DNA from 3 places in the Bradyrhizobium sp. SZCCHNS1022 genome. Region 2 is predicted to be linked to each of the others. Evidence: riboswitches for the same ligand, from Rfam matches in the RefSeq annotation. Region 2 holds a riboswitch; each other region holds the start of a gene.
What was found. Region 2 has a riboswitch for S-adenosylmethionine ahead of QX071_RS31850 (homoserine O-acetyltransferase). Riboswitches for the same ligand answer to the same signal wherever they lie in the genome.

Region 1 (7,486 bases), on a different contig from region 2:
GTCTCGGAGCCGCGGGCGGGGCGCAAGCCGGGCACGCGCGTCATGAGCCTCTACAGCGGCACCTGCGGCATTCATACGCTGGTCCTGGAATGGACCGCCAAGACAGAGGTCTGACCGGGGCTTTCCGCAGCAGCAAGGGCCGAAGACGAAGACCGCCGTCACGCGACCTCCTGCATCAACGTCGCGCCGATCTGCTCCAGCGCCCACTCGACCTGATCCCTTGTGATGACGAGCGGCGGGGCGAAGCGGATGGTGTGCTCGTGGGTGTCCTTGGCAAGGATGCCGCGCGCCTGCAGCGCCTCGCAAATGCGGCGAGCAGGGCCGGCCTCCTTGTGCAGCTCGACCGCCAGCATCAATCCGCGTCCGCGCACCGCGCGGATGGTGTTGGCGCGGATGCTCCTCAACCCTTCGAGAAAGTGCGCGCCCTGCAAGGCGGCATTCTCGATCATGCCTTCCTCGACCAGCACCCGCAGCGCTGCGCGGGCCACCGCGCAGGCCAGCGGATTGCCGCCGAAGGTCGAGCCGTGCTGGCCGGGCTTCAAGGTGCCGAGCACGGCGTGGTTGGAGAGCACCGCCGACACGGGATAGAAGCCGCCGGACAGGGCCTTGCCGAGCAGGGTGACGTCGGCCTCGATGCCGTCATGCTGTTCCGCCAGCAGCCGGCCGGTGCGGCCGAGCCCGGTCTGGATCTCGTCGAGGATCAGCATCACATTGTTGACGGTGCAGAGTTGTCGCACCTCGGCGAAATAGCCCGATGGCGGAATGATCACGCCGGCCTCGCCCTGGATCGGCTCGGCCAGGAAGGCCACGGTGTGTGGCCCGATCGCAGCTTCCAGCGCCCGGGCGTCGCCGAACGGGATGATCCTGAAGCCGGGCGCGAACGGCCCGAAATGATCGCGCGCCACAGGATCGGTGGAAAAGCCGATGATGCCCAGCGTGCGGCCGTGGAAATTGTCGGCACAGACGATGATCTCGGCCAACCCATCCGGCACGCCCTTGACCTCGTAGCCCCATTTGCGCACCGCCTTGATCGCGCTCTCCACCGCCTCGGCGCCGCTGTTCATCGGCAGCACCTTGTGAGCGCCGGTCAGCGCTACGATCTCCTCATAGAACGGCGCGAGCTGGTCGTTGTGAAAGGCGCGCGACGTCAAGGTCAGCCGTCCCGCCTGTTCGATCATGGCGGCCAGGATCTTCGGATGGCAGTGCCCCTGGTTGACGGCCGAATAGGCCGACAGGCAATCGAGATAGCGGTTGCCGTCGGTGTCCCATACGAACACCCCTTCGCCGCGCGAGAGCACGACGCCGAGCGGCTTGTAGTTCTGCGCGCCGAGCCGCGCCTCCGTCGCGATGAATGGATTGACCGGTGCAGACATGTTCGTCACCGCTGCTGTTGTCGGCTGCAGGCCGGGGGCGGGGAACGTCACGCCGCGCAGAGCCTGATGTCGTGAGCTTGCGGACATCGCTGCCGCAAAACCGAGCCTCGTCGTCGAGCACTATAGGCCTGCGATGGTGTTCGGTCGATGATCGCGATGTTGCCGGGGGCAATTCTGTCCGGTGCCCAGAGTTATCAAGCTGCCGCCGAGAATGCGGTGCGCTCCCTCTCCCGCTTGCGGGGGAGGGCTGGGGTGGGGGCGCCTGATCGGCAGTCTTTGTGATGTTACCCCGACCTCGAGAGCGAGCATCAGTGGACAGGTCCGGCCATGGCGGACAAGTCGTCGCTCGCGCTCCTCGCAATGACGGTGGTGAGTCATGAGTTCACCTTCTCGCGGCGCTGTCGCGTCCGAGCTATGCTGCAAAACCTGCCCTCTTCAAGCAGAGGGCACGGGGAATGCCGGGCGCTGGCCGCACCCATGGCCCGCCTGCAGCAAAAAATGCAGGCGGCAGGTACCACAGGTTCAGCCGAGACATCCCGGCATTCCCCGCGCAATGGTTTTAACGGCTGCTTCGCGTTCTCCCCGGTGCGCCGGGCTTTTTGGCCACCGTTTGCGCATGATGCTTACGCATCAGCGCGGCATCAGCGTCGGGATGCCAGGACCACGCGACTTGACCGTGCGCATCAACGTCGTTCGTCGGCGCGGATCAACCACGCTGCAACATCGACACGCCCACCGCATCCCGCCGCAACGTCCGTGACGATCGCGAAACGCCCCTCGTATCGAGACGGGACGGCGACAGTCAATCACGATTTCTGATAAAACGAAAGAGGAATATTTCTCCGAAGCGGGCTGGATAGCGGGATGCGCTTGAAGCGGCTCGCGAAATGAGTTTTTCGGCGCGGGCTGTACGGACAGCGCAAGCAGGCCGGAGACCAGCAGGCGGCGCAGATGGACTGTATTGCGCCGTCCACCGAGTTGTCCGACAACGCACCTCTCATCAGAGTCCGGGAATGCCCGTTAAGGGCGATTATCGGACTCCAAGGGCGGGATCGGTTCAAGTATGCTCCGCGCCACCGACGGAGTCGTAATGTCCAGATTAGTTGACTATGCCACCGCGATCGTGAGCTATTGGCAGTTTTGGATCGCGGTGGCATTTTGGATCGAGCGAGCGTTAGAGCGTTACCTGCCGACCTCAACGACAAAGAAGTTCAATGAGTTATTGCCGGCAGCTCGCCGCCGCCCGCTGTTTCTATGGATTGCTGCCTTCGCATTTTGCTACGCAAATTTTAGGGCGTGGGATATCGAGCGATCTGCCAAGGAAACTGCAATAGCTGGCAGCCGGCCTGCAAGATTGAACCCGTCTAAACTATACCAAGACGGGTTCGAGATCGCCGACGTTGACGAGCCTAAAATCGACGCCGGAAATCAGACACTGACCTTCCCAAGGCTATCCACGATCAGGCTCGATCCCAACAGAGAGATCGAATACTCGAACTGGAAGATTCTGTGCACGCTCGACGAGAAAAAGTGGACCGGTACATCGGGGACGCCACAAGGCCCGGTGAGACAATACGCCGGCATAATCTGCAAAATTCAGGGGCACCGGTAGTCAAAGAAAATCCTCACCGACATGCCCATCGAAATCGTGCTCGCGCCGATCGTAGATCTGGCTTGAAATCGGGGATCTTCATCCGCTCTCCTTTACCAAGCGCAATCCGAGGTCCCGCGTGTCGACGAGGTCGATGGACTTCATTTTCGTCACCTATATATTGGCATCGAAACTGAAGCGAGCCAGCAACGGGGTGCCACGATGGAGTTTCCGCAACTGCTCGCGGCGCTGGGCGTTGGAGCATTCCTTGGCGCCATTGTGACCCAGCTGATGATCAGCATCCGTGAGCGCCGCGCTCAAAGGGTTGCATTCCTGAAGCTGCAGCTCGAGCAATTCTACGGACCGCTGCTGGCTTCGCACAAAGAGATCCATGCCCGAAGCGAGCTGAGAGTCAGCCTCCAACGAGCGCTCGGCGCCCCGCCTACCTATCTCGACGCCCGCGCGCTCGCCGAAATTCACGACATAAGCGTCGATGACGAAAATCAAACGATGCGGCACGTGCTGATGCCGCGCTATCAGCAAATGGCTGATCTGTTCCGCGACAAGATGTGGCTGGCCGAACCGGAAACACGAGAGTTTTATAGCTCATTCATCGAGTTCGTAGACATCTGGGAGAAGGTGTTGAGCCGAAAGCTGCCCGCTTGGGCGGCGGTGAATGCCGGCCACGGCGAGGCTAAAATGGCGCCCTTCTACGAGCATCTAGAAAACGTGCACGACCGGCTGCGTCGGGAAATCGGCTAGCCTGCGGACCGTCGGCCTGGCGTCCGTTAAGGGCTGAAAGCGGAAGTTTGCGGAGCGCTAGCGGCGCCGCGAGGCTCTGGAGCCCGGCAGGATTTCAGCTCGGGCGGGATCATGATCCGCCGTTTTGAAACGTCAAGATGGCGGGTTACGCCTCCGGCTCCAACCCGACCTACGCCTCGTTATTCCTTGTCGGCGCATCGCCCTCGACAATCATTTCGTCAGCCATTTCTCGAAGTACAAATTGATCGGGTTGGAAACGTATGGGCCATACGCCGGGCACGGAACGAAACCCTTCGCCCGATAGAGCCTCTGCGCATCGGGAAGAAATTCCGTGGTTTCCAGCCGCAGAACCGACAGCTTGGCGGTCAAGGCCGCTTCCACAACGCGCGTCAGGAGGCTGCTGCCTATTCCAGTTGTCCGAACCTCGGGGACGACATACATGCGCTTCACCTCCCCGGTACCATCCGCGAACATCTGCAGCCCTGCACAGCCGACGGCTTGTCCGGCAATCCGCGCGATAAACATTTGCGTGTCGCCGTGCGCCAGCCGATCGATTGGAGAGCCGTGATTCCTGTCCACCCCGCAGACCTTGTTCAAGAAATCGTCCAGCGCGGTGACGAGGTTGATCAGGTCCGGGGACCTTGCATCGGCCAGCTCAATTTCGACTCTATCGACAGTCATTCTCGTCCCCTTCTTCGAAGAGAGGAGCGCATGACGCCGTGGTGGCTTGTCCCGTTTAGTTGCCGGACCGGCCACATCTTCTTCCGAAGGAAGAAAGCCACCTTGCTCGGGGAGCAGGTTGGCGCTGGGCGTCGGCCCAACTCTTGATGTTGGAGTTGACGATAGCGGGCACTATCGAGCTTGGCAAGCGCGCCCCCAGTTTGAGGAATAACGCGTGGCCGCTCCTGGCCCGAAACGTAAGTCCCGGAACGGAGGGGTTATTTCCGTAGCTGGGGGTACACCGGCTGCGCCATCCGTCTGCCGGCCACGGCGGCCTTTGGCTTGAAGCGAAAGTGTGTCGCGCATGAGTGCTCGACAAGAAATAGCAGTGCATCATATTCTTGCTAAGATGCCAGTCAGGAATCCTTGGTTATTTGGTGAATCGTGAAACTACTCCGGAGGCACGCCAAAACGTCTGTTGTCGCCGCCTGGGTCCTGCTTGTGGTGGCGATCCCGGTCTGCTTTGTTGTCGGCGCGGCGGCGGGCTTCGACAAGTTCTACTTCCCTGCGCATCCGCATGCGACGCTGGATGCGTATGATCTCAACGCATCCAAACTAATCATGGCCGCTGCCGGCCTTGCCGCGGTGCTGTCCTCGGTCGCGTTCGCCTTGGGGTTTCGCGCCACCGCGTCCTTGCTGGTCATTCTGATCTGGACCGCGACCATTGCCGGCAACCAGATTGCCCGTGCCCGCGTCGAACCGGGACCTGATTATTACGAGCGGCATATCGGCCCGGAGGTGTTCCTGGTACCCTGGAAATATGCGGATGCCGGCCCCGGCCGTCCTCCTCGCGACCCTCCCGGCGAGATCGGCTTCACCGTCGATCTCTGCCTGTCCAATCTCGGCGGGCACACCGACATCGATTGTAGCTGGATTCAACAGGTCCGGATTCTTCCAGGTGATAAGGACGTTGCCGATCCGACCCTGGGTTCATGGCGCAAATACCGGTCGGAGATGACTCCCGGTCCCGATCACGACGGGTATCGATCGTTTGATCTGAGCTATCAGCTGCAGCCCGGCGCGCCTACGCGGATCCAGCATTATTTCGTGCGCCTGAATGCGATGGGAGAGCCGACACGGCTCGTGGCATGCCGACTGGACAACGGAAGGTTCTGCACCCACCGCACGCTGGTCGGCGATTATTGGTTTGGCTACGAAGCAGATTTAGCTCAGGGCGACGAGACGTCGGACGCCAAGCTCGCTGCCTTAGTCGAATCCTGGCGACGCAAGTGAGTCGTTCATGGTGGTCAGACAGACGTCAGCTTCTGGCACACTACGGCCCAGCGCGCGGCCGATCGTACTTGAGGTCAGACGGGGCGGTTGATGCGCACCGCCGCAGTCTCGAATTCTCTATTGTCCAGCACAATGTTGGCATTTTGGATGGGTTGACTTAGCCGCTCATAAATCTCGAATGCCGGCGCGTACCGATCCCGGTACAGAGCCTCCGCCGCTTCACGGCCACCGAGTTGGTTGGCGTCGCGCAACGTCCCCCTTTCGCCAGCTGTTTTTACATCGACGTCAACAAATATGACGACTTCCCAAGCATCTCGCAGCTCTGATCGCTGCAAGAATGTCCCATCGACGATCAAGATGTCGCGTTGATTCGCCCTGTGGGTGGGCGCAACGATAGGCTCGTCCTTATCGAGGTCGAAGGAAGCGGTGCTATAGATTAGGCTTCCTCCGGGACCCAGCGGCTCGAGGAGTAACCGCCGGACGGCATCGAGGTCCCGGGCGTCAAAATAATAACCTTCGGCCGAATGGCGACCACGCGCGTAACGTTCGCGCTTCGGTCGATGAAAGCCATCGATAGAGGTGCGAATGGTCGCTCGGCCGATACGGTCGAGTTCATGAGCCATTTCATTGGCGACAGTTGTCTTACCCGATGCAGTTCGGCCGTCGATGGCTACCCGTACCGGATGTGGCCTGTCGACCGCAGCGGCAAACTCCGCGATGGTGATCAAGGCTGCGCGTCTCATGTGTCCCCCCCCCTCCAAGATTGCGGGAAGAATTCAGAATGTCTTTTGGGACCACAATTCACAAATAGTGTCCGGCTCTGCGACCGGGGCAGAAGGCCGGCCCGCACGCAGCGCCAATGGCAGCAATTGGCCCGAAACGTAAGTCCCGGAACCGCGGGTGTTATTCCGAAGTTGGGGTACACCGGCTGCGCCATCCGTCTGCCGGCCACGGCGGCCCTTGACCCAAAGGCGCTTCCATGCGGCCAATCGCTATGTTAACAACACACGATGACGCGCGTAATGGTGATCGGCAACGCCGGTGGCGGCAAATCCACGATGTGCAAGGCATTGTGTCGTGCGCACTCGTTGCCTTACTTCGCCATCGATAATATTTTGTGGCGTCCGAACTGGGTGCGGGTTCCTGACGAAGAACTACGCGAGAGCCACGATGCCCTGCTGTCGCAGGAGCGCTGGTTGCTTGATGGATACGGGCCTTGGTTCTCTGTCCTCGACCGGATTGCCGCATGCGATACTGTTGTTTTGGTTGACCATCCGTTTTGGATTCATCTCTGGTGGGCGACCAAGCGCCAGGTGAAGTCGGTGTTCTTTGGGCGACCTGATGGCCCTCCGGGTTGTCCGATGCTGCCGGTCACGTTCCGCCTCTACAAGATGATGTGGGGGCTTCACCGTGAGATGAGGCCCCGGCTCATAGAGGCGATCTACGCAAAATCTGATCGGCTGCGGATCATCCACATCAGATCACCAAAAGAGCTGGTAGCATTCGCAGCCAATCCGACGTAACCGCCGTGTCCCGCGAAGCGGCGATCTCGTTTGCTCGCGTTGGACTTTCGCGATCGGCCCGAAACGCAAGTCCCGGAGCGGAGGGGTTATTTCCGAAGCTGGGGGGACACCGGCTGCGCCGTCAGTCGACCGGCCACAGCCGCCCTTGACCCGAAGCAAACGCTGAGGCCGTCTCAGCATCAATGAGCGAAAATCACGACTTGCCGGACAAGGTCGAGGAAGTCCGCCGTATGAATCCCCTTCTGGTATTGATCTAATTCAACCACCTGAACGACCACCAGGCG
Region 2 (7,486 bases):
TGTAGGCGATCAGATGCGGCAGATGGCTGGTGATGGCGAGCACGAGATCATGATGGTCCGGTGTCATGATCTCGACCTTGGCGCCGAGCGCAGCCCAGAACGCGCGGAGGCGCGCGACCGCATCGGCATCGGTGCCGACCGGCGGCGTCAGGATGCACCAGCGATTGATGAAGAGTTCCGCAAACCCGGAGTCGGGGCCGGAATTCTCGGTGCCGGCAACCGGATGCGCCGGCACGAAATGCACACCTGCCGGCAAATGCGGAGCCATGTCGCGCACGATGGCGCCCTTGACCGAGCCGACATCGGAGATGATCGCGCCGTCCTTCAGTGAGCCCGCGATCTCCTGCGCCACAGGCCCGCAGGCGCCGACGGGAATGCAGAGGATGACGAGGTCGGCGTCCTTCACCGCCTCCGCATTGCTCTCCACCACGCGGTCGACGATGCCGAGCTCGGCGACACGAGCCCGCGTCTCCTTCGAGCGCGCTGTGGTGACGATCTCACCGGCCAGCCCATGCAGGCGCGCGGCGCGCGCGATCGAGCCGCCGATCAGGCCGAATCCGATCAGCGCGACGCGCTCGAATTTCGCCGCGCTCGTCACTTCGTCCCCATGAATTCGCGCAAACCCTCCAACACCAGGCGATTGGCCTCTTCGGAGCCGATCGTCATCCGCAGCGCATGCGGCAGCTGATAGTTGTTGAGCGCGCGCAGCACCAGGCCGCGCCGGGTCAGGAATTCGTCGGCCTCGGCGGCCGTCTTGCCCTTCTCGGTCGGGAAGTGGATCAGGATGAAGTTCGTCACGCTCGGCGTCACCTTCAGGCCGAGCTTGCCGATCTCCTCGCTGAGCCTGTTGCGCCATTCTTCCGTGTACGTCTTGGACGTCTGCACATGCGCACTGTCCTCGATCGCAGCGACCGCGGCGAGCATGGCCGGCGTGGAGACGTTGAACGGTCCACGGATGCGGTTGACCGCATCGACGATATGGGCCGGGCCGAACATCCAGCCGACGCGTAGCGCGGCGAGCCCGTGAATCTTGGAAAAAGTGTGGGTCATCACGGTGTTCTCGGTCGTGGCGACCAGCTCGATGCCGACCTCATAGTCGTTGCGCGACACGTAGTCGGAATAGGCCGCGTCCAAAACCAGTACGACGTTGGAGGGCAGGCCGGCGCGCAGCCGCTTGACCTCGTCGAACGGGATGTAGGTGCCAGTCGGATTGTTCGGGTTGGCGAGCCAGACCAGCTTGGTGCGCGGCGTGACCGCCTGCAGGATGGCGTTGACATCCGCGGTCAGGTTCTTCTCCGGTGCGATCACGTTCTTGGCGCCGCGGCCCATGGTGGCGATCGGATAAACCAAAAAGCCGTGCGTGGTGGAGATCGCCTCGTCGCCGTGGCCGAGAAAGGTGTGTGCCAGCAGGTTGAGGATCTCGTCGGAGCCGGCGCCGCAGATGATCCGATCGGGATCGAGGCCGTAGGCGCGGCCGATCGCCTGGCGCAGCACCCGCGAGGTGCCTTCCGGGTAGTCCTCCAGATGCGTCGCCGCGTGCGTGAAGGCCGCGATCGCCTTCGGCGAGGGGCCAAACGGGGTCTCATTGGCCGAAAGCTTGAACACCTTGCGGCCCGGCTCCGGCTTCGGGCTCTTGCCGGGGGTGTAGGGCGCAATATCGAGGATGCCGGGATTCGGCACGGGGCGGGACATCATTCAACTCCGGGAAACCGCAGGATCAGGCCAGAGCCATCAACCCTAGCTCGGCACCGTATAGCGCTTTGCATGGCCGCCGACGAGGGCCGTCGAGCGTACCGAGGCGCCCGCCGCGATCAGGGCTGCCCTGATTTTTTCGAGGTTCGAGGGGGTCTCGATGGAGACCAACAGGGCCGCGCTGTCGAAGGCGGTATCCGGCACCGCTACGATGTCCGCCAGCGGCGACAGCGCTCGCGCCACCTGCGCATTCCAGCCCGACACGCGGATGCTCCAGGTCTCGACCTCCAACAGCAGGGCATCGTCGGCCACGCGGGAGATCGCAAACACCGGCAGCGCCGCCGGATGGTCGGCGCGCTCCAGGAAAGGCAGCCGGGCGATGATCTTCGGCGCGCCGGCCGGCTCGAGCGTGATCCACCACGGCGTATGCCCTGACGTCGCCGAGACCAGCGCCAGATCGCCCTTCGATTTCGCTGCCGCCTCGACGGCGGCCTGGGCGCTGAAATGCGCCACATAGGGCACGATGAAGCCGAAATGGAACCGCGCGGAATCCCGCATCGCAGCCTCGCCGACCGAGACGTCGGCGTGCGCGCAGAACGGCGCCTGCACGTAGGTGAAGCTGGAGACGATGATGCGCCAGATGCTCTCGACCGTATCGAGCGGCAGGATGCCGCGATGGCGCTGCACCAGGCGCTTCATCATGTCGGCCTCGCGCGCCGGCCGGAAGGCCGAGCCGACCTCCTGCGTCTTCTTCACCTGGATCAGGCGGTCGATGATGTCGCCGCGCTGCATCAACAACCGATGCATCTGCTCGTCGATCGCGTCGATCTCCTTGCGCAGATCGGCAAGCGAGGGCGGGGCGGGAGGCGTCTCGGGCATTTGCGGCATCTCTTGGCTGGTCCTGCGGTGCAGGCGAGCGTCGTTCTGTCCTACAGATCAGGCGCGTGCAACATCAAGTTTACCCGATCGAGCGCCCGGAAGCGCTACAGTTGCAACATGGCGGCGTGCCGTCGATTCCGGCTTGCCTTGACGTCGGCCGCCCGCCGGACTACGTTGTTGGTCATTCCGTGGTCATTTGAGCCGGCCGGCTTGCAGCCACGTTAAACAATTCGCTAAACAGGCCGGGGACAGTTCTGATCCCGGCCGAACCTAATTTCGGGCCGGGTTTTTTTATGGCCTGATATGTCACGTGGTTCGGGAGCTCCGGCGACCGCCGGGGTCTAGAGACATGACAGGCCTGACGCCCAAATCGAACTCGCCGAAGTCACGACGCGTGATCCCGCCGGAGGAGCGCTCGCACGAGGTCGATCATCCGAACTCGCCGGTTGCAAAGTTCGGCGCCGATCAGCCGCTCCGGCTCGACTGCGGGGTCGATCTCGCGCCGTTCCAGATCGCCTACCAGACCTATGGCGAGCTCAATGCCGACAGATCGAACGCCATCCTGGTCTGCCACGCCCTGACCGGCGATCAGCATGTCGCCAATCGCCATCCGATGACCGGCAAGCCGGGCTGGTGGGAGACGCTGGTCGGCCCGGGCCGTCCACTCGATACCAACCGTTACTTCATCATCTGCTCGAACGTGATCGGCGGCTGCATGGGTTCGACCGGCCCCGCCTCGCTCAATCCGGCGACGGGCAAGGCCTGGGGCCTGGATTTCCCGATCATCACCATTCCGGACATGGTGCGCGCCCAGGCGATGCTGATCGACCATCTCGGCATCGAGACGCTGTTTGCGGTGGTCGGCGGCTCCATGGGCGGCATGCAGGTGCTGCAATGGACTGTGGCCTATCCGACCCGCGTGTTCGCGGCGCTCGCGATCGCCTGCGCTACGCGTCACTCGGCGCAGAATATCGCCTTCCATGAGCTCGGCCGGCAGGCGGTGATGGCCGATCCGGATTGGGATCACGGCCGCTATGCCGACAAGGGCGTTCATCCGCATCGCGGGCTCGCGGTGGCGCGGATGGCCGCGCACATCACTTATTTGTCGGACGCGGCGCTGCATCGCAAGTTCGGTCGCCGCATGCAGGACCGCGACCTGCCGACCTTTTCCTTCGATGCCGATTTCCAGGTCGAGAGCTATCTGCGCTACCAGGGCTCGTCCTTCGTGGAGCGCTTCGATGCCAACGCCTATCTCTATCTGACCCGCGCGATGGACTACTTCGATATCGCCGCCGATCATGATGGCGTGCTGGCCGAAGCTTTCCGCGGCATTCAGACCCGTTTCTGCGTCGTGTCCTTCACCAGCGACTGGCTGTTTCCGACGCCGGAGTCGCGGGCGCTGGTGCATGCGCTCAACGCGTCGAGCGCACGGGTCTCTTTCGCGGAGATCGAAACCGACAAAGGTCATGATGCCTTCCTGCTCGATGTCCCCGAGTTCTTCGACATCGCCCGTGCCTTCCTCGAGTCCGCCGGCAAGGCACGCGGGCTGACCACACCCGGAGTCTGACCATGGCGCTGCAAGAGGTGCTGCCGCTGAACGGCGTTACGGAGCGCGAAGGGCTCGCCTATCGCCCCGACCATCTGCTGATTGCCAAGATGGTCGAGCGCGGCTCCAAGGTGCTCGACATCGGTTGTGGCGACGGCGATCTCCTGCAGTTGCTTGAGAGCCGCGGCATCGACGGTCGCGGCATCGAGCTGTCGCGCGAAGGCGTCAACCACTGCGTGGCGAAGGGGCTTGCGGTGGTGCAGGGCGACGCCGACACCGACCTCGTCGATTATCCCGACGACGCGTTCGACTACGTGATCCTGTCGCAGACCCTGCAGGCGACGCGGCAGCCGAGGACGGTGCTCGAAAATCTCCTGCGCATCGGCCGCCGCGCGATCGTGGCCTTTCCGAATTTCGGCTTCTGGCGGCTGCGCCTGCAGCTTCTGATCGGCGGTCACATGCCGCGTACCGAGAATCTGCCGTTCACCTGGTACGACACGCCGAACATCCATTTCTGCACCATCAAGGACTTCGTGCAGCTCTGCGACGAGATCAACGTCAAGATGGAGCGCGCGGTGGCGCTCGATTCCGACGGCCAGCCGCTGCGGGTCAATATGCCCTGGTGGTTCTGGAACATGTTCGGCGAGCAGGGGATCTTCCTGCTGAGCCGGGCGGGGAAGGGAAGGTAGCCTCCGGCTGCCATTCCGGGGCGAGGCCGTAGGCCCCGAACCCGGAATCTCGAAGTTGTCTGGCGCGCACACCCATTTCGAGATTCCGGGTTCGCGCATTGCATGCGCGCCCCGGAATGACCGGCCTGTTGGCACGATCTGGCTCTTCACATCTCAAACAGCGCGAGGCGTGCGCTCGCATTCTCGCAGCGCGTTACGCCCGAGCTTTGCGAAGCATTCGCCCTCGAAAAGCAAGAGGGCGCAGGAAAGGCCGGGTGTTAGCTCACACCCATGGCCCGCCTGCATCAAAAAAAGCAGGCGGCAGTCACCACAGGTACGAGCCGCACATCCGGCCTTCCCTGCGCGACGGTGTTAACGCTTATACGCGCTCTCCTCGGGGACCGGCATTCTTGCCCCCGTCCGCGTGATGCGAAGCATCATCGCGTCGCGCAACGCTTGCGCGTTGCATGGGCCTCAGCACCGGGAGGCCAGGACCACACGACTTCACGTCCGCGCCGATGTCGTTCGTCCGTGTGAGAGACACACTGCGACACGCCGCGTCCATCGCATCCCGCTTCCGACGTCCGTGACGATCGCGATACGTCCCTCTTGTGGAGGCGGGATGCGCGGAAAGGTGCTCCTAATTTGCCCGACGACACAAGCCTTGATGCCTGCGACATCCTGGCACGACGGGCAATGGCGGCATGACGACCATGCGCAAAATGCCCGCCGGGCAGCAATGTCTCGCCACGCGTCCGGGGCTGTGCGGGATGGGCGAGAGCGAGCAGTTACGGCCGTCGGCGCGCGAAAAAGGTCAGTCACGAACCACTCATGCGGCGGACGGGCAACGCCGCCCGCCATCGGGCAATGGCGGCCATCAGTTTGGTCGTCATGCGAGAGGACAACGCCAAGACCGGCTTTTTCAACCGGAGCGCAGGGAGCTCGATCAGATGCCAGGATAGCGCCGCGATCAGAATCGCAATCAGGGCAGATATGGGAAAGAGCAGCCACCATTCGCGCAGCGGCAGGAACGTCGCAACGAGCGTTTGCTGGATCGGATACGAAAACAGATAGATGCCGTAGGAATAATCTCCGCCCGTCGATGGCAGCCGCTGGGCACCGATCCAAATCATCAGGTAGGTGAGAGCAGGAATGGAGAAGAACGCGTTCTTCGGCCCCAACAGCAGCAAATAGGCAGCTGCGGCCGAGAGCAGCGCGAGTGACGCGTTCAGCTTGATGTGCTCTCGCCAATGAAAGGCGACGACGCCGGTGGCAAAGGAATAGACCAGCAGCGTTGGTCCAAGATAGCCATCGGGCACGAACGCGTCGGTAGCCTGATTCACCACGATCATCGCGACGGTTACGACCAGCCAGAGCAGCGTTGTCAGTTTCCGGCTGTAGGCCGCCCGGCTCACCATCAAGAGCGCCATGAGGGCGTAGCAGAAGAACTCCGGTTTGAGCGTCCATACATTCCCGTTGACGACGCGATCAAGCGGGAGCCCTTCGAACACGCCGGGCAATGTAAATCGAACGCGACCGATGATGTTGCCGAAATAGGAGAAGAAATCCGCATTCGTGAAGTAGTCTCGCAGCGGTCGGGTCGTCAGCAGAGGGCCGAGGATCAAGGCTGAAATCGTAACTTCGACAGCCAATGCAGGCACTATTCGCAGGCTTCGGAAGAGCAGGAAGGTGCCCGTGTCGCGCAATCGGAATGCGCTGCCGGCAACGAGAAATCCGCTCAAGGCAAAGAAGAGCGGCAGCAGCGAAAGCATGACGGCGATGTAGGGCGCGTTCAGCAGCACGCGAGAGCCGGCCATGCCGTAGGACAGCATAAACGAATGCACGAGCACGACCAGAAGCGACAGGCAAAGCCGAAGCGTATCGAACCCCGGAAATGCGCCGCCGTTGAGATCGAGAACCTCCTGCACCGATGGTCCTCGAAAGAGCCGCGCTGGCGAAGGTGGCCGTGGCGTGCTTCGAGGCAAGTCGCCGGCTGCCACGTCGACCATTCCGCATCCCCATTCCTTCCGAGATGCCGTGTTCTGCCTAGCCGCTTTGGCGATCGCTGCAACGCGTTCGCCTGGTCGCCCGATACCCAGCCCTTCGGAGTCTGGGCCTAGCGGTAGCAGGCCCAGATTAATTCAATCTGAAAAGCGTCCGCGAAAGCGCCAGCTCTCGCGGCGTTCCATCGTCGTAAGCCCATTTCAGCTGTTGGTAGCGGCTACTTCGATCAGACTCGTGTATCCCTCCTGTGTTACACAATGCGCTATGTCAGCTCGCAAGTTCCTGACGGCAGGGTATCGGGTGGGCCGCCCTGGCGCCTAATCATGCCCGGTCGAAGCTCTCAATTGAGGGGGCGCCCTCCCTGGCTGAGCTGCGGTTGAGCCTCACGACTGCGCCGGACCCGCAGTCCCCGATGTGACGATGTTTGGCTCACTAAGTCGTCCCGGCGAACCGCGCCGCCGCCCCCCGCAGGCGGTCAGATGCGTACGCCGGAACGAGTGCCCGGCGTCTTACCAACCCGCAATCGACCTTGGATCGCGCTGATTCCAGCGGCCGGCCTCGACGATGGTGATGAAGCGCTCCACCGTCGCGTTGAACAACGCGGGCTCCTCCAGATTCAGGACGTGCCCCGACTTCGGGAAGAATGTCAGTCCCGACGCTCCCAGGTGCTTCTTCAGGAACAGGCTTGGTTCGATGC
Region 3 (7,486 bases), on a different contig from region 2:
CCCGCCGATACGGCCAAGCTCGTCGACGACGGTGTGGCGAAGATCCAGGCCGCGAGCGCCGACATCGTGCTGGTCGACCTGCAATATTCGCCGCGCGTGATCGAACGTCCCGAGCGGGCCAACAAGATGATCAAGCTGCTCAGCCATGTCGCCGAGCTGCATCACGTCGGCATCTTTCCCCGTTTCGAGGTGATGCGCGATTGGCACGAGCAGCAATCGATCCCGATCAACGATTTCGTCATCGCCGACGGCCTGCATATGAACGATTGGGGCTATGCCTGTTTCGCGCAGTTGCTCGGCGACGACATCATCAAGTCGGTCGGACAGGTCAAGCTCGGCGTTAACCTGCCGGCGGACGTCCTGACCTATCGGCCGATGTGACGCCGTCAGGCGTCATCCCGGGGCGCACGTCCGCGCGCGGGCCCGGGATCTCGATCGACAGGGCAAGCAGCGAATAGGGGTTTCTTACTACTCCCTACTCGCCCTTCGCGATCACGCTTTCGCCAGCGCCGCATCCAGATCGGCGATCAGGTCGTCGACATGTTCGAGCCCGGTGGAGAAGCGGATGAAGCCTTCGCTGATGCCGAGCTCGGCGCGGGCCTCCGGCGTCAGCCGCTGATGGGTGGTGGTGGCGGGATGGGTGACCAGCGTCTTGGCATCGCCGAGATTGTTGGAGATCTTGGCGAGCTTGAGCGCGTTGAGCACGCGGAAGGCCGCGGCCTTGCCGCCCTTGACCTCGAAGCCCACCAGCGTGGAGCCGGCGCGCATCTGCTTCTTCACGGTGGCGGCCTGCGGATGATCGTCGCGGCCGGGATAGACCAGCCGCGAGATCTTCGGGTGGCTCGCAAGGACATCGGCGATCTTCGCCGCAGTCTCGGTCTGGGCGCGGACGCGCACCGCGAGCGTCTCCAGGCCCTTCAGCAGCACCCAGGCGTTGAACGGCGATATCGACGGGCCGGTCTGGCGCATGAAATTGTGGATGTGCTCGGCGATGAAGGCCTCCGACGACAGGATGACGCCGCCGAGACAGCGGCCCTGGCCGTCGATGTGCTTGGTTGCGGAATAGACCACGACGTCGGCGCCGAGCGCCAGCGGGCTCTGCCAGATCGGCGTGGCGAATACGTTGTCGACGATCAGCCGCGCGCCATGAGCATGCGCGATCTCGGCGATTGCACCGATGTCGAGCACGTCGAGCGTCGGGTTGGTCGGGCTTTCCAGGAAGAAGCTCTTGGTATTCGGCCTGACCGCGCGCTGCCACTGGTCGAGATCGAGGCCGTCGACCAGGGTGGATTCGATGCCGTAGCGCGGCAGCAGGTCCTCGACCACGTAACGGCAGGAGCCGAACATCGCCTTCGAGGCGACGACATGGTCGCCGGCGCGCAACGGCGCCAGGATCGCGGTGGTCACCGCCGCCATGCCCGTGGCCGCGGAGCGGGCGGTCTCGGCGCCCTCGAGTTCGGCCATGCGGCGCTCGAACATTGCCGTGGTCGGGTTGGAGAAGCGCGAATAGATGAAGCCGGGATCCTCGCCCTTGAACCGGGCCTCGCATTCCTCCGCGCTGGCGTAAACGAAGCCCTGGGTGAGGAACAGCGCCTCGGCAGTCTCGCCGAATTCCGACCGCAGCGTGCCGGAATGCACCAGTCGGGTCTCGGGGCGGTATTGGGTCAACGAGGGGGTGGCGGCAGATTTGGACATATGACCTCCATCATGACCATCAGGAAAATGGTCACAAAAAACCGGCCTGGGAGAGCTCTCCTCACGGCCGGGATCACATGGGTCCCCGGCCTGTTTAGCGACTTGTTTAACGTGGCTGCAAGCCGGCCGGCTCAAATCACCACGGGATAAGTCGTGCTCTTAGTCGCCTCCAGCCTTTTCGTCAAGCCGGCCATCGGATAACGCGTAAGAACCCCTATGTTTTAGGGGCAGGGCTGATATTCCAGCCAGTCACGAGGGACCAGGTTTTGCCGCTTTCGCTCGCCGCCGATGCCAATGGCATCCTGCCCGATCGCTTGATCGCGCAGATGGCGGACGCCGGCCTGATCATCCCCGAATATGATTTCGTCGAGAGCCAGATCCAGCCGGCCAGCCTCGATTTGAGGTTGGGCGACATCGCTTACCGCGTCCGCGCGAGCTTCCTGCCCGGGCCCGGCGCGACCGTGGCAGAACGGATCGACGAACTGAAGCTGCACGAATTCTCGCTTGCCGATGGCGCGGTGCTCGAGACCAATTGCGTCTACATCGTGCCGCTGTTGGAAAGCCTCGCGCTGCCCAAGGACATCGTCGCCGCGGCCAATCCGAAGAGTTCTACCGGCCGTCTCGATGTGTTCACGCGCGTGATCGCCGACGGCACCCGCCGCTTCGACATGATCGGCGCCGGCTATCACGGACCGCTTTATGCGGAGATCAGTCCGAAGACATTTCCGGTTCTGTTGCGCGAAGGTTCGCGGCTGTCGCAGGTCCGCTTCCGCTATCGTGACGCGGTGCTGTCAGCCGATGAGCTGAATGCGCTGCATCAGGCCGAGCGGCTGGTCGATCGCGATGATGCCGATCTGGCCGGCGGCGTGGCGCTGTCGGTCGATCTGTCCGGCGAGAACGCGGGCGGTTTTGTCGGCTATCGTGCCAAGCGCCACACGGGCGTCGTCGATGTCGATCGCCGCGGCGGTTATGCGGTGGAGGAATTCTGGGAGCCGATCAAGGCGCGCCCCGACGGCAGCCTCATTCTCGATCCCGGCGAATTCTACATTCTCGCTTCGAAAGAAGCTGTCCAGGTCCCGCCGGACTATGCCGCGGAGATGGTGCCGTTCGATCCGCTGGTCGGCGAATTCCGTGTCCACTATGCCGGTTTCTTCGATCCGGGCTTCGGCTATGCCGGTGCTGGCGGGCAGGGCTCCCGCGCGGTGCTGGAAGTGCGTTCGCGCGAGGTGCCGTTCATCCTCGAGCATGGCCAGATCGTCGGGCGCCTGGTTTATGAAAGGATGCTGGCGCGGCCCGATGCGCTGTATGGCCAGCGCATCGGCTCCAACTACCAGGCACAGGGCCTGAAGCTGTCGAAGCATTTCCGGCCGTAGGCGACGTCGGGCGCGCGCTCACGTTCGGCTGCGGCGGATGGCCCTGAACTCGGTGACGAGACGCCAGTTCGTTCCCCCGTCAGTGGAGCTGTCGCCACGCCAGAGAAACGAATGATCCGTGATGTCGCGAAAGCTCCAGCGGATCATCCGGCCGTTCTCGTCGGTGCCGAGCTGCACGATATCGTCGCCTTCGGCACGGCCGATCATCTGCAGAAAGATCTGGCCGACCGGCTCGGACCATTGGATGCGCCAGGCGTCAAGCCTGGTGTCGTAGATCCGCAGCGTCGTGCCGTAAGGGCCCGGCCCATCGCCGCGGTCCCGCTGCCCGCGCTGTGGCACGATCCAGACATCCTGAACGGCACGGCCTTCGAGCACCCAGCCGAAATGCCACTCGCCATTGCGCCGCCGCATCGGTGCATTCTCGGGGAAATGCACGACGTCGAGATCCCATGAGCCGATGAAGCGGCCATAAAGGCCCATTTTGTCGGCACGATCGGCAGACGGACCGTCAGCGCCGAGCGCGTCGAGAAATGCCGATGTGGTCATGAGCTGCCTCCCAGCGCCTTCTGCATGGCTGCCGCACCGAGCTCCATCTGCCCGTCGATATAGGGGGCGATCTCATGCGGCAGCACGTCGGTGATCCAGATCATCCGGCAGCGGGTTTCGCCATCGAGGACGATCTGGACCGAGGCGCTGTGTTGGGTGATGCGCTCGTGGGCCACGGAGTAGACGAGGCGTCGTCGCGCGTCGTCGCAGTCGACCAGCCTCTCGCGTGCCACGCTCCCATTGGCGAATGTCAGGATACGCACATCATCGTCGAGTTTGGCGTCGAGCACGAAACCTGGAGCAAGCCGTATATGCACCGCCGCGAAATCGCGCACCGCGTCCCATGCCGCAGCAGCCGGCGCGTCAATCGGAATATCCTTGTGAATGGATGCCATAATGCGTCCTCCCGCTCAAACGCAGACCGCTTCGATGTTGTTGCCGTCGAGATCGATCAGGAAGGCGGCGTAATAGGTCGGGCTGTAATCGGGACGCGGTCCGGCCGTGCCATTGTCGGCTCCGCCGGCCTTGAGCCCTTCGCTGTGGAATTTACTCACCGCTGCATGATCAGGCGCGCGGAAGGCGACATGTGCGCCGCCATGCCGTTCGGCTCTGGTGAGGTGCAACCACAGCGCCGGAGCGTCTTTCGGGCCGAAGCCCGCCGAAGTCTCATCCTTTGAGCACAGCACATGGCCAAGCGGCGCCAACACGGACGTGTAGAACCGCACGCTTGCCTCAAGGTCGTTCACCCGCAAACCGACATGATCGTACATCAATGATCTCCATGTTGCGCGCAACGGTCGCGCGCCATGGCGATCACCTAGTCAATGGCGGCTCAGGCGTTCTTGGAAAATCTTGCGCATGCCCCTTGATGCTTGGCGGAACTTCAATGGCGAAACGCCGGCTGCGCGGGTGAATGTGCGGGTGAAGTTAGAGAGATCGGCAAAGCCGACATCGTAGGCGATGTCGGTCACGGGCGCCTCGTCCTCGCTGAGCCTCTGCGCGGCATGGCGCAGCCGAGAGCGCAACAGGTATTGATGCGGGGTGACGCCGAGTGCGGCCGCAAACAGCCTGAGGAAATGGAATGGGCTGACCCCAGCCTGGTACGCGGCGCTTTCGAGGTCGACGGCACGATGCGAATTGGCATCGATCCACAGCGCGGTCTCAACCGCACGGCGGCGGTCACGCGCGGTCGCCGCCGCTGGTTTCGCCGGCTTGCCGGAGATGCTTGCAACGAACCGGCTGGCGAACACGTGGCCGATCTCGTCGAGGCCGAGGTCGCTGTTCCCCGCGGCCGCGGCCTGGGCGAGTTCGCCGATCACCATCAGCTCGGGCAGCGGAGGTGCGGCGCCGGCCTGCCAGACGTCCTTGCTGCCGCCGATCTCCTGCACCAGCTCGGGTGCGAGAAAGAACGACAGGCATTCGTCGCCACAGACGTGGTCATGCGTACACATGAACTCGTCGCCGGGATGTCCGATGAGGACCGAGCCTGCGACCAGCTCAAAGAACCGGCCGCGGTGGTGGCAACCGAAGCTGCCTTTGCGCACGTAGGAGACGGAATGGCTTTCGAACTGCTCGACATAGGGCCGCTCGCCCGGAGCCGCGGTGCAGCGGAACGCGGAAACCGTAACCGAACGGCCAGTGAGCAGGATGGAAGTTGCCATCCCCCGAACCTAGTGAGCGGCGCGCGAGTGATCAACCTTGAGCAGGGCGTCGAACAAAGTGAGGCCGGTCTGCGGCGCTGCGCCTTCAAGCGACAGCAGCCGACGCTGGGAGATCGCGCCCCAGTTGGGCGAGATCCTGTCGATCCCTCCTCCGGCGAGCACGCGATGGCAAGGCACGATCAGCGGAAATGGATTCCTCGTCAGCGCCTGTGCGACCGAATACAGCGCGCCCGTGACATGCAGGCTGGCTGCGATCTCGTCCGGCTTGCGCGTTTCGCCGCGCGGGATGCGGCGGAGATAATCGTAGACGCGCTGGTTGAACGGCGTGATGCCGGTCATGTCGAGGCTGACATCGGCGAACTCGGCCTGCTGGCCGCGCAGCATGAGGACGATGCCCTCGATGGCAAGTTCGGTATTTTCGGGCGGACGAAGCTCGCGCGCTTCGGGAAATTGCTTGAATAGCCGCCGGCGTGTCTCGATCTCGCGTGCCTCCGGCAATTGCACTCCGACGACACCGGCATCACTCCAGGCAATGCCGCAGCGGCCGATCGCCGTATCGAAGATCGTATACCCACGCCCCATGACGCCACCCCACCCTGGAACGGATCATATCATCGTCACGATTGGCCGCATCGGGTTTGTACGAGTTGTAAACATGATGCGCCGCGACAGGGCGCGGCTCAATCGGGGGCGACCGCTAAACCGCACCGGCGTGGTGTCAATCTGGATGTGATGTCCCGGCCTCAGCGGCGCGAGCCGCCCGCGCGTCCTCCGCAAAGTCCGGGTCGTGGGCCAGCCAGAGCTCAAGGAGAGTCAGGAAGGTCACGATCAGGCCGATCGAGATGCTGACATGCATCGCGGAGCTGTGGACGAAGCCGAGCAGCCAAGGCGCGGCGATGAGCCAGAGACCGAGCGCCAGCTTCAGCCACTCCTCCCAATCTGCGAAGGCGAGGACGCCGGCGGCGGATAGCGCGATCAGGGCGTAGCCACCGATTTCGGCATCCAGCCGCCCGGACGCCCGGGTGAAGCCGAACAGCCACGGGGAGGCCGCCAGGAAGATGCCGCAGAGCAAAGTGTAGAGGTCGAGCGCCGATGGGCTCCACAGCGTGGCCCGGGTCTTGCGGGCGATGAGGGGGCTGATCATGGATATGGCTCCGTGCCCGGCCGATCGCGGCAATGACACAGAGCCGCTTACGGCCTCACGCTACACAAGCGCCGCGTCCCACTTTGGTTCCAGCGCCTCGTAATGTGGCGGATCAAGATCAGGCGATCGGCGGGGCGTCTGTCCCGCCGCCGGGTGTTCGAAAGGGCAGAAGTTCGCGCCGCCAACAAGCCGCTTGGCGGAGAGCGCGGTCTCGGCTAATCATGGGCCTGCGCGGGCGTAGTTCAATGGTAGAACGGCAGCTTCCCAAGCTGCATACGAGGGTTCGATTCCCTTCGCCCGCTCCAATTTGCCCCGGATGGCCCTGACCGGCCTAGCCTTTGGGCCCGGACAGTGGCTTGTCCGCTCCCGGCCGTTTGGCGTACATGGCGTCGATCTCCTTGGCGAAGTGGCGCTCCAGCGCCGGGCGCTTGTTCTTGAGCGTCGGGGTGATCAGTCCGGCATGGATGGTCCAGGGCTCGAGCGTCCACCACACCGCTTTCGGCGTCGCATAGGCCGGATAGCTTTTCACGGTGCGGGCGATGTGCCGAAGCAGCGACGCCGCCTCGACCTCCGGGCCTCGCAGGCCATGCACGGCGAGCTTCTTCTGCTGCTCGGCCCAGCCCTTTGGGTTAAGCACGACGAGAGCGGCCAGGAATGGGCGATTTTCCCCGATGACGAGCGCCTGATCGAACAGTGGGTCGGTCAGAATCGCGGTTTCGAGATCTGCAGGGGCGATCTTCTCTCCGGTCGAGGTGACCAGGATGTCCTTGATCCGGCCAGTGATGGTGATGCGCCCGCTCTCGATGCGGGCCTGATCGCCGGTATGCAGCCAGCCGTCGGCCTCTTTGACCCGGGTGGTTTCCTCCGGCTTGCGCCAATAGCCGAGCATCACGCTGGGGCCGCGGACCAGGAGCTCGTCATTTTGGCCGAGCTTGACCTCGATGCCCGGCAGTGCGCGTCCCACCGTGCGTGGATCATTGTCGTCCGGCGTGTTGACGGCGACAACGGGCGATGTCTCGGTCATCCCATAGCCCTGCAGCACGTCCAGCCCAAGCGCGAGGAAAAGC

Region 1: another riboswitch for S-adenosylmethionine. It lies ahead of QX071_RS23585 (GNAT family N-acetyltransferase); the one in region 2 lies ahead of QX071_RS31850 (homoserine O-acetyltransferase).
Region 3: another riboswitch for S-adenosylmethionine. It lies ahead of QX071_RS00665 (O-succinylhomoserine sulfhydrylase); the one in region 2 lies ahead of QX071_RS31850 (homoserine O-acetyltransferase).

What each region holds. Positions count from the first base shown of each region.
Region 1 covers NZ_JAUETT010000004.1:145,548-153,033, forward strand. Annotated here, with positions in the region: gene QX071_RS23565 (VOC family protein) at 1-114, shown strand, start outside; gene rocD (ornithine--oxo-acid transaminase) at 159-1,373, opposite strand; gene QX071_RS23575 (hypothetical protein) at 2,464-2,985, shown strand; gene QX071_RS23580 (hypothetical protein) at 3,187-3,726, shown strand; gene QX071_RS23585 (GNAT family N-acetyltransferase) at 3,937-4,407, opposite strand; SAM-I-IV-variant riboswitch at 4,453-4,562, opposite strand; gene QX071_RS23590 (hypothetical protein) at 4,891-5,679, shown strand; gene QX071_RS23595 (uridylate kinase) at 5,754-6,407, opposite strand; gene QX071_RS23600 (flagellar protein FlaR) at 6,702-7,202, shown strand; gene QX071_RS23605 (serine hydrolase) at 7,382-7,486, opposite strand, start outside.
Region 2 covers NZ_JAUETT010000007.1:334,818-342,303, forward strand. Annotated here, with positions in the region: gene QX071_RS31835 (prephenate/arogenate dehydrogenase family protein) at 1-598, opposite strand, end outside; gene hisC (histidinol-phosphate transaminase) at 595-1,692, opposite strand; gene QX071_RS31845 (chorismate mutase) at 1,738-2,571, opposite strand; SAM riboswitch at 2,750-2,829, shown strand; gene QX071_RS31850 (homoserine O-acetyltransferase) at 2,921-4,138, shown strand; gene metW (methionine biosynthesis protein MetW) at 4,141-4,806, shown strand; partial or broken gene QX071_RS31860 (acyltransferase family protein) at 5,754-6,794, opposite strand; gene QX071_RS31865 (alpha/beta hydrolase) at 7,299-7,486, opposite strand, start outside.
Region 3 covers NZ_JAUETT010000001.1:139,917-147,402, reverse strand. Annotated here, with positions in the region: gene QX071_RS00670 (GDSL-type esterase/lipase family protein) at 1-381, shown strand, start outside; gene QX071_RS00665 (O-succinylhomoserine sulfhydrylase) at 493-1,695, opposite strand; SAM riboswitch at 1,769-1,848, opposite strand; gene QX071_RS00660 (2'-deoxycytidine 5'-triphosphate deaminase) at 1,962-3,068, shown strand; gene QX071_RS00655 (hypothetical protein) at 3,087-3,614, opposite strand; gene QX071_RS00650 (SRPBCC family protein) at 3,611-4,009, opposite strand; gene QX071_RS00645 (VOC family protein) at 4,025-4,384, opposite strand; gene QX071_RS00640 (helix-turn-helix transcriptional regulator) at 4,436-5,275, opposite strand; gene QX071_RS00635 (methylated-DNA--[protein]-cysteine S-methyltransferase) at 5,285-5,857, opposite strand; gene QX071_RS00630 (SPW repeat protein) at 5,994-6,419, opposite strand; tRNA gene QX071_RS00625 (tRNA-Gly) at 6,651-6,724, shown strand; gene QX071_RS00620 (AMP-dependent synthetase/ligase) at 6,751-7,486, opposite strand, start outside.